Lacibacter sp. H407: one gene and its partner. The protein of the gene in region 1 interacts with the protein of each later gene in a pairwise test. Links are inferred from orthologs where the notes say so. Each region holds a gene or a part of one and is shown on either strand. Other genes may lie near its edges.

Region 1 (5,595 bases):
TATCTTGAAATGTCTTAATTAGCAGCTATGAAGAAACTTCTGATCACACTTGTAACTTTTTGCACAGCACAATCAGTGTTTGCACAATCCGATAAACTTTTTGTAAGCGATTCAAGCAAGCCAATTCTTCTACAACAATTACTTTTTCCCAACAGGATCATCGGCAAAACAAACAACGGAACCATTTATGCATTGCCGCAGGATAATATGCCCGTGTTTGTACCCGATAGTTCATTTACATCGAACATGCCGGTGAGTGGACGAACAAATCCACTCAGTACGGTTATGCCGAATCCTTATTATCCAAAGAAAAATTACGGAAACGGGTCAACGCAAAAGGTTGATTCCCTCATTCAAAAAACTCCGTTTAAGATATATCAATACAAGCAGCGGCCTGCTCCAAAAGAAAAGATTGAACGGTAAGCGAAGCAGATATCTACAAAACGATAAATAGAAGCGTCAATCTCGACTCCCGCTTGATACGGGTTCGCTCAGGACTGATTACTCATCATTCATTACTCATCATTCCTCCCAATCAGCAATAAAAATATTGGTATCTCTTGTACCACCGTTGTTGCGGTTGCTGCAGAAAACGATCTTCTTTCCATCGGGGCTAAACATCGGAAATGCATCAAACCCTTTATCTCTGCTGATCTTGGTGAGATTGCTACCGTCTTCATTCATTGTATATAAATTGAACGGAAAGCCACGTTTGTATTCATGATTGCTGGCGAAGATGATGCGCTTGTTATCGGGCATGTAGGCCGGTGCCCAGTTCGCTTGTCCAAAAGAAGAAACCTGTTTGGCATTTGTGCCATCCGCATTTGCTACCCACACTTCCATATTCGTAGGAGCAACTAATCCCTGTGCCAACAACTCTTTGTATTCTTTGATCTCTGCTTCTGTTTTTGGACGACTTGCACGCCAGATAAGTTTTTTACCATCAGGACTAAACCAGCCACCACCATCATAACCCAACAGGTTGGTCACTTTAATTTCTTTCCCTGTTTTCAAGTCCATCACATACATATCAATATCACCATCTTTCGTACTCGTGTATAACATTTTCTTTCCATCGGGAGAAAGTGTTGCTTCAGCATCATAACCTTTGCTGTTGGTGAGTTGCTTTACAATTTTTCCATTCAGATCGGCGATAAAAATATCGTAGCTGTCGTACAAAGGCCAGATGTATTTGTTGCCATATTTACTGCGGTCAGGAATGGGAGGACAATCGCCACTACCTAAATGTGTAGATGCATAAATAATGTGTTTACCATCTTTCATAAAAGCCCCACAGGTTGTGCGTCCTTTGCCAGTGCTTACCAGTTTAGGAGTAAACTTTTCACCAGCTTTTGTTGGAACTTTTGCGATATACATCTGGTCGCAGGATATACCCTCTTTTGCATAGGTCTTTTGGAAGATGAGCCATTTGCCATCAAAACTGAAATAAGCTTCAGCATTATCGCCGCCAAATGTGAGCTGCTGAATATTTTTAAAATGCTTTTCGTCGGGGTAAAGAATTGTGTCATTGGTTGTTGCTGTTTTTTCAGCAACTCCTTTACTCCCATTTTTAAACGACAACATTACAACCAAGGCAAAAGGTAAGGCAAACAACAGAGCGGACTTGTGCATATTACAGATTTTGAGCAAATGTAGTTTTTGAAATGCCCGCAAATGTCAGGAAAATGTAAGAACCAGCAGCCTAAAATAATTTAGCTTTGCGCCATGCAGTTGAAAGCCGCTTTGCTCACCGGATTTGTGACCCTCAGTTTATTTGCCTGTACCAACGATTCCCCCAAATCCAAGGCACAGGAACCAACTTCCGCAACCACCACCGATACTAAACTACAGGAACTGGAAAACAAACTGCAACAGGAACCACAGGTGGATAGTATTCGTGAAGAATTTGTGGAACAGCTTGTACAAAATGATGAGTACGATAACGCATTGCTGCAAATTGAACAACTTCTGCAAAAACAACCCAACAACCCGGCCTACTTATTTATGAAAGCTGATGCACTGGAGCGCAAAGGCGATACATCCAATGCAATAGCAACCTATGAGCAATCTATTGGGGCAGCAGGTTTGTTTACCCAGGCTGAGTTGCGGCTGGCATCTCTGTACGCCGAAACCGGTAATCAAAAAGCACTGGTTTTGTGTGATGCGTTGTTGAAAGATGCAGCTGCCGTTCAATTCCGAAGCGATATTCTTTTTATAAAAGCAGCTTACCATACGAAAGTAAAAGAGTCATCAAAAGCAATGGCTGTTTACAACCAGATCATCCGGGAAGATTATACTTACCTCGATGCATACATTGAAAAAGGATTGATCTATTACGATCAGAAAAAATTTGATGAGGCCCACAAAGTTTTTACACAAAGTACCAATGTAAGTAACAAATTTGCCGATGGTTATTTCTGGATGGCAAAAACGGAAGAAAAACTCAACCGCAAAACTGAAGCCATTGATAACTATAAACGTTCCCTCGCACTCGATCAAAGTATTACTGAAGCGAAAGATGCGTTGAAGAGATTGGGAGTCGTAAAATGATGAGTGATGAATGATGAGCAATGAGTAGAATACAACTAACTATAAACTATCAACTACAAACTTTGAATTTTTTATGCCGATTGTAGCCCCTTCTTTATTAAGTGCCAACTATATTCATCTACAGGCCGATTGTGATATGCTCAATGCGAGTGAAGCGGATTGGTATCACCTCGATGTAATGGATGGCCGCTTTGTACCCAATATCAGCTTTGGGCCCATGATCATCGAGTTCTTTCGCAAAGCCACCACCAAAGTGTGTGATGTGCATTTGATGATCGAAGAGCCGGAGAAATATGCTGAAGCATTTCAAAAAGCCGGTGCCGATATTCTCACGGTGCATTACGAAGCATGCACCCATTTGCACCGCAATATTCAACAGATCAAAGGGCTGGGTATGAAAGCAGGGATTGCATTGAATCCGCATACACCTGTTTCATTGTTGAAAGATGTATTGGCCGATATTGATATGGTTTGTTTGATGAGTGTGAATCCCGGTTTTGGCGGACAGGCATTTATTCCGCAAACGCTCAACAAGATCAAAGAACTCCGTAACATGATCGATGAAAAAGGATTGAACGTAGAGATTGAAATTGATGGCGGTGTTACGCTTGCAAATGCACAAAGTATTGTGGATGCCGGCGCAACGGTGTTGGTGGCAGGAAACACCGTGTTCAAAGCACCCAACCCAACGGAGATGATCTCATTGTTGAAGAAGATATAATTCGGAAGTCAAAAAGCGGGCAATTCAGAAAAGTCTGAATGAAACCACTCTGCCATTGGGTGGTTTCACATTTATGCAGCGCTTTCCAATATATTTTAGTCAATCAAATATGAAACAACTCGCCTATACTATTATTCTCCTTTTTCTGCTTAGCAGTTGTACGTATCCTTGCGGAAAATCTGACGGCTTCATCATTAATTTCATCTCCTATACTGAGCAGGAAGCAAGCACCTACACTGTAAAGAGATATTCGAAAGGAAGCAGCTTTAGTAACTTGATTGACTCTATGATCCTTGATGCTTCTGTAATAAGCTACAGGCTTAGTAACGATACATTGCAATGGACATCTTCGTCAAGTGTTGCAAATCTCAGGTCTGATTTCGACTACCGGATTTTGATTCCAGCTACCGGCAGCCAATACCAAATAACAGAAGTTCTTGAACCGCAACAGGAAGGCCGCAAGTCAATGAAAAAGCCATATTGCAGAAATGGCATTGTGTCCTGTAAGGTAAATGGAGTGGAAACAAATCTTTCTTTCGATAATCTTTACCTGAAAAAATAACTTGTACCGCTTTTCGTTTTAACAGAAAGGCTTAGTTTTATCTACCATGAAGGCAACCAAAACCTGCTTCCTCCTTGTAATGCTGCTGGCATCTGTTGTTTCTTTTGCCCAAAAGAAATCAGCTACCGTAACCGGTAAGGTGCTCGATGAAAATGAAAATCCGCTCAGTAATGTATCGGTTGTTATTCTTGGCCGCAGTGCAGGCGTTACCACAAACGATTCCGGTTATTTCAGCATTAAAGTTCCATCGGGCAAAGCCGTTGCATTAATTTTTTCATACACCTCCTACCGTTCAGAACAACGGAATTTCTTTTTAAATGATGATGAAGAAGAACGAATGGTGATGCGGCTCGAACGGGGCAGCAAAGAATTGCAGGAAGTAACGGTAACCGACAACCGCATACGATCCGAAGCATCGGCCATCCGCATCAATCCGAAAAATGCATTGCTACTTCCATCGGCTGTTGGCGGTGTGGAAGGATTATTAAAAATATTTGTGGGCAGCAATAACGAACTCACTTCACAATATTCTGTACGTGGGGGCAATTATGATGAGAATCTTATTTACGTAAACGATTTTGAAGTGTTCCGTCCTTATCTCGTTCGACAAGGGCAACAGGAAGGGTTGAGTTTTATCAATCCTGAAATGGTTCGCAGTCTTACATTTTACAACGGAGGCTTTCAGTCACGCTATGGTGATAAGATGAGTAGTGTGCTGGATATTCAATACAAACGTGCAAAGAAATTCGGCGGCTCAGCGTATGTTTCTTTACTCGAACAGGGATTGCATTTTGAAGGTGGCTCCAAAGATGAAAAAGTAAGTTTTACTGTTGGTGCACGTAACAGAAGCAATCAAAATTTATTAAGCAGTCAGCAAACAAAAGGGAATTATGTTCCTTCCAGTAACGACCTGCAGGGCTATGTTACCTGGCAACCAAATATCAAATGGATGTTTGAAGCAATGGGTAATTATTCCCGTACACAATTCAAATTAAATCCTAAATTCAGCAGCCAGACAGCATCTGTGTTCTCACCATTCTTCACTGCCAATCTTGGTTTGGATATTTATTTTGCAGGTGGTGAACGTGATCGTTACAGCACAGCAATGGCCGGCATTGCAACTACTTTTCAGCCGCATAAAAATTTGAAGTTGAAATGGATGCTGAGTCATTTCAGTAATAACGAAGAAGAATCGTTCGATATACAAGGTGCGTATTTATTTGGTGAACGTGATTTTGATCGCAGCCGTTCAAGTTTTGGTTTAATTGTAAATCCGTTGGGTGCCGGAGTGTTCCAGAATTTTGCACGCAACCAACTCAACATTCAAATTCAAAACGCCACGCACAAAGGCAGTTTGGAAAAAGGAAACCATTTTATTCAGTGGGGCCATAGTCTCGAACGCCAAAGCATCAACGATAAGTTGAATGAATGGGAACTGACGGATAGCGCCGGTTATACCTTACCGTTTGATCCCAATCAACTGCAGTTAACAAAAGTCATCAAATCAAAATCAGATCTTGTTTTCTTCCGCACAACAGGTTATGTGCAGGATAACATTATTCTGAACGATTCATTGAACATGACGCTGCAGATCGGTGTACGTTACAATTATAACACACTCAACAACGAGGTATTGATTCAACCAAGAGTGCAGTTTGCGATGCAGCCACTCGGTAAAAAAGATATTGTATTTCGTGCAGCAGCAGGTGCCTATCATCAACCACCCTTCTACCGTGAACTGCGTCGGTATGATGGTACTGTA
Region 2 (4,719 bases), 410 kb from region 1 along the record:
CCGAGATCAATAACGGACAGTTGATCAAAATTATTCGTGACGTTTATTTTGTAGATGCAAAAGGTTACAACAAGATCAAAGGTGTACCTATTACAAAAGGTGAATTGATCGAAGAGTTGCAACAGTATTTGTAATTGTTCTTACTTTACATAAGTCTTGAATCCATCAGTGAACCGCTGATGGATTTTTTGTTTTTGTTACCGGCTGCAATTTTTTACTTTACAGTTAAAACCTATCGTCATGAACAGCTATTTCATTTTCGTCGTTGCCGTGGTCTTTTCAATAACAGCTTCGGCGCAACAAACAACCGCCCCTATTATAAAAGAAAAATGGCATTGGGGCAATCCCAACAAACAGGATACATCGGCCGGATATGCGCAGACATTGAAAGTAGGGGATGTGTTATATCTCTCCGGAACTGTAACTACTGAACTAAGTGAAAAAGGAGTCAAGCAGGTATATGCAGGTTTGGAACGTTCACTCAAACAATATGGATTAACCTTTCAGCATGTAGTAAAAGAAAATTTATACACGACTGATATAGAAGCGATGAAACTACTCAACCATGTACGCAAGCAATTTTACAAAGGCGATTTCCCTGCAGCTACCTGGGTGCAAATTGTTCGGTTATTTATGCCCGATGCAAAACTGGAAGTGGAGTTGATTGCACATTTCCCGAAACAATAGATTTGTCGTTCTTCTTTGTGTCCTTTGTGAAAAGCCTTTGTGTTCGCTGTGCTAATTTGTATTACAAAGCAAACGAAATAATGCACAAAGTACACGGAGAAAAAAGCGGAACTATTTATTATTCTTTTGAAAATACTTACAGGCTTGCTGCAAGCCACATTCCCTGCATTTGGGATTTCGTGCTATACAAATATAACGGCCATGTAAAATGAGCCAATGATGTGCTTTGTACACCAGCTCGGTAGGGAAATGTTTGATGAGCTCTTTTTCTACTGCTAACGGAGTAGTAGCCGTTTGTTTCACCAGTCCAATGCGCTTACTCACACGAAACACATGTGTATCCACCGCCATATTTGGTTGTGCATCCACCACAGAAGTAATGACGTTGGCTGTTTTTCGTCCAACACCCGGTAATTTGATCAATTCCTCAACAGTTAACGGCACTTCACCGTTAAACTCATGCACGAGCTTTTGTGCCATACCGATCAAGTGTTTGGTTTTATTATTGGGGTACGAAATGCTCTTAATGAGAGGAAACAATTCATCAAAGGTTGCCTTGCTCATGCTTTCAGCATCAGGATATTTTTCGAAGATGGAAGGAGTTGTCAGGTTTACCCGTTTATCGGTGCATTGGGCACTAAGAATAACGGCCACGAGTAACTGAAAAGGATTATCGTACAGCAACTCCGTTTCCGCATCGGGTGCATGTACCGAAAAATAATCAATAACCGATTGGTAACGCTCTTTAGTTGTCATTCTGAATTTGGAATGACGGCGAAATTAGGGAAAGATCAGTTTGATGCAGAAAGATCAGTGGCTGCCATGTCCTTGTTGGCATATTTCAGCACATTCAACACCGTTTCTGTACGGGGTGAAAATCTGAAATTGGTAAGCCGTTGTGCCGCTTTTTTGATTACCTCAAACTTTTCCCGGAGGGTCCAGTCTTCAGCCATTGCCTGTTCGATAGCGGCATTCTGTTCAGCGGTTGTTTCTTTGTAGAGATATTGTAACAAGTCTTCCGGCGTAAATTTATGTGTCATAAGCAATCCTGTTTTTATGCGTAGGGGCTTCTCAAAGGATCTGCTTTGCTATTAAACGCTGTTGGTAAACTTGTATTGTACGGGGCGGGCTGTTTTTATTCCTCAAAGAGGAAAACGTCCTCATTATCCTTTTTCATGTAATACTTCTCACGGGCAAGGCGCTCGTAGGCGGCCGGGTCTTTTTGCCTGTTTTCCAGCTCGGTTTTGGCCGTTTCGATCTTCTGGTTGAAATAAGAAGTATTGCTCTTCAGTTCAGACAGTTTGCGGTAACGGTTCACCTGTGTGAGAAAATCGTTCCGGTCCACAAATAACATCCACACCGCAAAACCAATAATGGTTAAAACGTATTTGTTTTTCAGAATGGGCGGTATGTGAGTTAGAAATTTCATTTTGTTAATGGTTGATAGTTCATGGTTCATAGTGTTCTGCTATGAACCATGAACTATCAACTAAAGTTACTTACCAAATTTAATCTTTCCGTTTGGATAAATTGCATTCTCACCCAGCATTTCTTCGATGCGGATGAGTTGGTTGTACTTCGCCATACGGTCGGTACGAGAAGCTGAACCGGTTTTGATCTGTCCGCAATTCAATGCAACTGCCAGGTCAGCAATTGTTGTATCTTCTGTTTCACCACTTCTATGACTCATCACCGTATTGTAACCTGCATTCTGCGCCATTTGTACAGCGTTGATGGTTTCCGTAACGGTACCGATCTGGTTTACTTTGATCAGGATAGCGTTAGCAGTTCCTGTATCAATTCCTCTTTTTAAAATTTTGGTATTCGTTACAAACAGATCATCACCTACTAATTGAATTCTGCTGCCAATTGCATCGGTGTGTTTTTTCCATCCTTCCCAATCTTCTTCTGCCATACCATCTTCAATTGAAATGATGGGATATTTATTCACCCACTCTGTCCAGTATGCAACCATTTCATCGCTGCTGATCACTTTCGAAGGATTGCTTTTGTAAAACTTATAGGTTTTTGTAGCACCATCATACATTTCGCTGGAAGCAGCATCCATACCAATCGCTACTTGCTCGCCCGGTTTGTAACCTGCCGCAGTGATCGCTTCCAGTACAGTTTCAATCGCTTCTTCGTTGCTTTGAATTTCAGGAGCAAAACCACCTTCATCACCTACGTTTGTACTGAATCCTTTTTTCTTTAATACAGATTTCAGGTGATGGAAAATCTCCACACCCCAACGTAATCCTTCACTGAATGATGTAGCACCAACAGGGATCACCATGAATTCCTGGAAATCAATTTTGTTATCGGCATGTGCACCACCGTTCATGATATTCATCATGGGAATAGGTAACACAGTACTGTTTACACCACCGAGGTAACGGTACAAGGGTAATCCACTTTCTTCAGCGGCTGCTTTTGCAACGGCCATACTTACAGCCAATGTTGCGTTTGCACCAAGATTGCTTTTGTTATCAGTACCGTCAATTTTCAGCAGAAGTGAATCGATATACGCCTGGCGTGTAACATCAATACCGATGAGTTGATCGGCAATAACTTCATTCACATTTGTTACAGCTTTCAATACACCACGACCCATGTATTTGCTTTTATCTCCATCACGCAGTTCAACTGCCTCATGTATACCAGTGCTTGCACCGCTTGGAACAGCAGCACGGCCAAGAATTCCGTTTTCGGTAATTACATCTACTTCAACAGTTGGGTTACCACGGCTGTCGAGAATTTGTCTTGCATGAATGTCGGCGATAAAGCTCATAAAATTCAGTTTGTAGTTAATGTTTGCAGTTGTTACAAAGCGTGCAGCATGTAGCAAAGAGCGTGCAGCTTTCTTTTCGCTGCAAAGAAAAGACTTTCAGCGGCAGCAGCAAAGAGTTATGAGCAGTGAAATGATTATTTTTAAGTACAACAAACGATTGTATGGATACAACATTACTTACTTCTGTTGCAATGGGCATTGCTCTCAGCGCATGCTGTGGCTTTCGGGTATTTGTGCCTATGTTGGGTGCCAGCTTTGCTGCATGGCAGCAATGGTTCAACCTGCCTGCTGATATGCAATGGGTGGGCAGCTTGCCGGCCGTACTTTGTTTTGGAACAGCAGCGGTGTTAGAAATTGGTGCTTATTATATTCCGTTTGTCGATAACCTGCTGGATACGATCGCTACTCCGTTAGCTGTTGCAGCAGGAACAATTTTAGCTGCATCATTTTTACCGATTGCAGAATTTACTCCGTTGTTGAAATGGATATTGGCGATTGTTGCCGGAGGTGGTGCTGCGGGAACAGTGCAAGCCGGGACCGGATTGTTGCGTTTGTTTTCTTCCAAGGCCACAGCAGGTACTGGCAATGTGGTGGTATCTACGGGTGAGAATGCAGCAGCAATTGGAGGAACAGCGTTGAGTTTTATTGCACCGGTGATTATTGCTTTGCTTATGTTGCTGTTGATTGGATGGATATTGGTGAAGGGGGTGGGGAGATTGCGGAGGTGAACAGACAACGTCAGTTTGTCAAACTCCTGAACACATCTTCCAACGAATTCTCATCACTCTTCAGCGAAAGCACATTCAGATTTTTTTCGATCGAAAGTTGTAACAGTTGTTTCTTCACAGCATCAGGATTATCTGTTTTGAATTTCCAGGTAGTGCTGTTTAAGCGAATACAGTTTTGAATAGATTGAAACAACGATTCATCCACTTCTTCTTTTAATTCAAGGATCACTTCGCCTGCATGAACTTTTTTCAACAAATTCGATAACTGATCGTCTGCCACAATACTTCCTTTGTTGATGATGATCACACGATCGCAAATAGCTTGTACTTCCTGTAAAATATGCGAAGAAAATAAAACGGTTTTGTTTTGACCAAGTTGTTTGATCACATCCCGTATCTCAATGATCTGGTTGGGATCAAGTCCACTTGTTGGTTCATCTAAGATCAATACTTCAGGATCATGAATGAGTGCGGCAGCCAAACCAACACGCTGTTTGTATCCTTTTGAAAGCTGCC

Evidence for each region. The genes of interacting proteins can lie anywhere in the genome.
Region 2: the proteins of rpe (region 1) and eno interact in binary tests that used the Escherichia coli proteins (3 or more experiments, as listed by UniProt). The link is inferred for Lacibacter sp. H407 from one-to-one orthologs.

Annotation. Positions count from the first base shown.
Region 1 is NZ_JBBKTU010000001.1:2,286,535-2,292,129, reverse strand. The notes cover bases 1,501-4,447. They hold rpe (ribulose-phosphate 3-epimerase), read left to right. Parts: upstream 1,501-2,623; coding sequence 2,624-3,271; downstream 3,272-4,447. Other genes in these bases: WG989_RS09935 (TonB-dependent receptor), read left to right, coding at 3,880-4,447; WG989_RS09940 (hypothetical protein), read left to right, coding at 3,381-3,833; WG989_RS09950 (tetratricopeptide repeat protein), read left to right, coding at 1,726-2,550; WG989_RS09955 (TolB family protein), read right to left, coding at 1,501-1,632. In the rest of the region: WG989_RS09960 (hypothetical protein), read left to right, coding at 28-423; more of WG989_RS09955, read right to left, coding at 523-1,500; more of WG989_RS09935, read left to right, coding at 4,448-5,595. UniProt on the Escherichia coli protein: Catalyzes the reversible epimerization of D-ribulose 5-phosphate to D-xylulose 5-phosphate.
Region 2 is NZ_JBBKTU010000001.1:1,876,430-1,881,148, forward strand. The notes cover bases 1,330-4,318. They hold eno (phosphopyruvate hydratase), read right to left. Parts: upstream 3,476-4,318; coding sequence 2,183-3,475; downstream 1,330-2,182. Other genes in these bases: nth (endonuclease III), read right to left, coding at 1,330-1,443; WG989_RS08150 (hypothetical protein), read right to left, coding at 1,479-1,727; WG989_RS08155 (FtsB family cell division protein), read right to left, coding at 1,823-2,116; WG989_RS08165 (DUF4126 domain-containing protein), read left to right, coding at 3,637-4,203; gldA (gliding motility-associated ABC transporter ATP-binding subunit GldA), read right to left, coding at 4,214-4,318. Outside these bases: WG989_RS08135 (2-oxoacid:acceptor oxidoreductase subunit alpha), read left to right, coding at 1-134; WG989_RS08140 (RidA family protein), read left to right, coding at 241-687; more of nth, read right to left, coding at 799-1,329; more of gldA, read right to left, coding at 4,319-4,719. UniProt on the Escherichia coli protein: Catalyzes the reversible conversion of 2-phosphoglycerate (2-PG) into phosphoenolpyruvate (PEP). It is essential for the degradation of carbohydrates via glycolysis.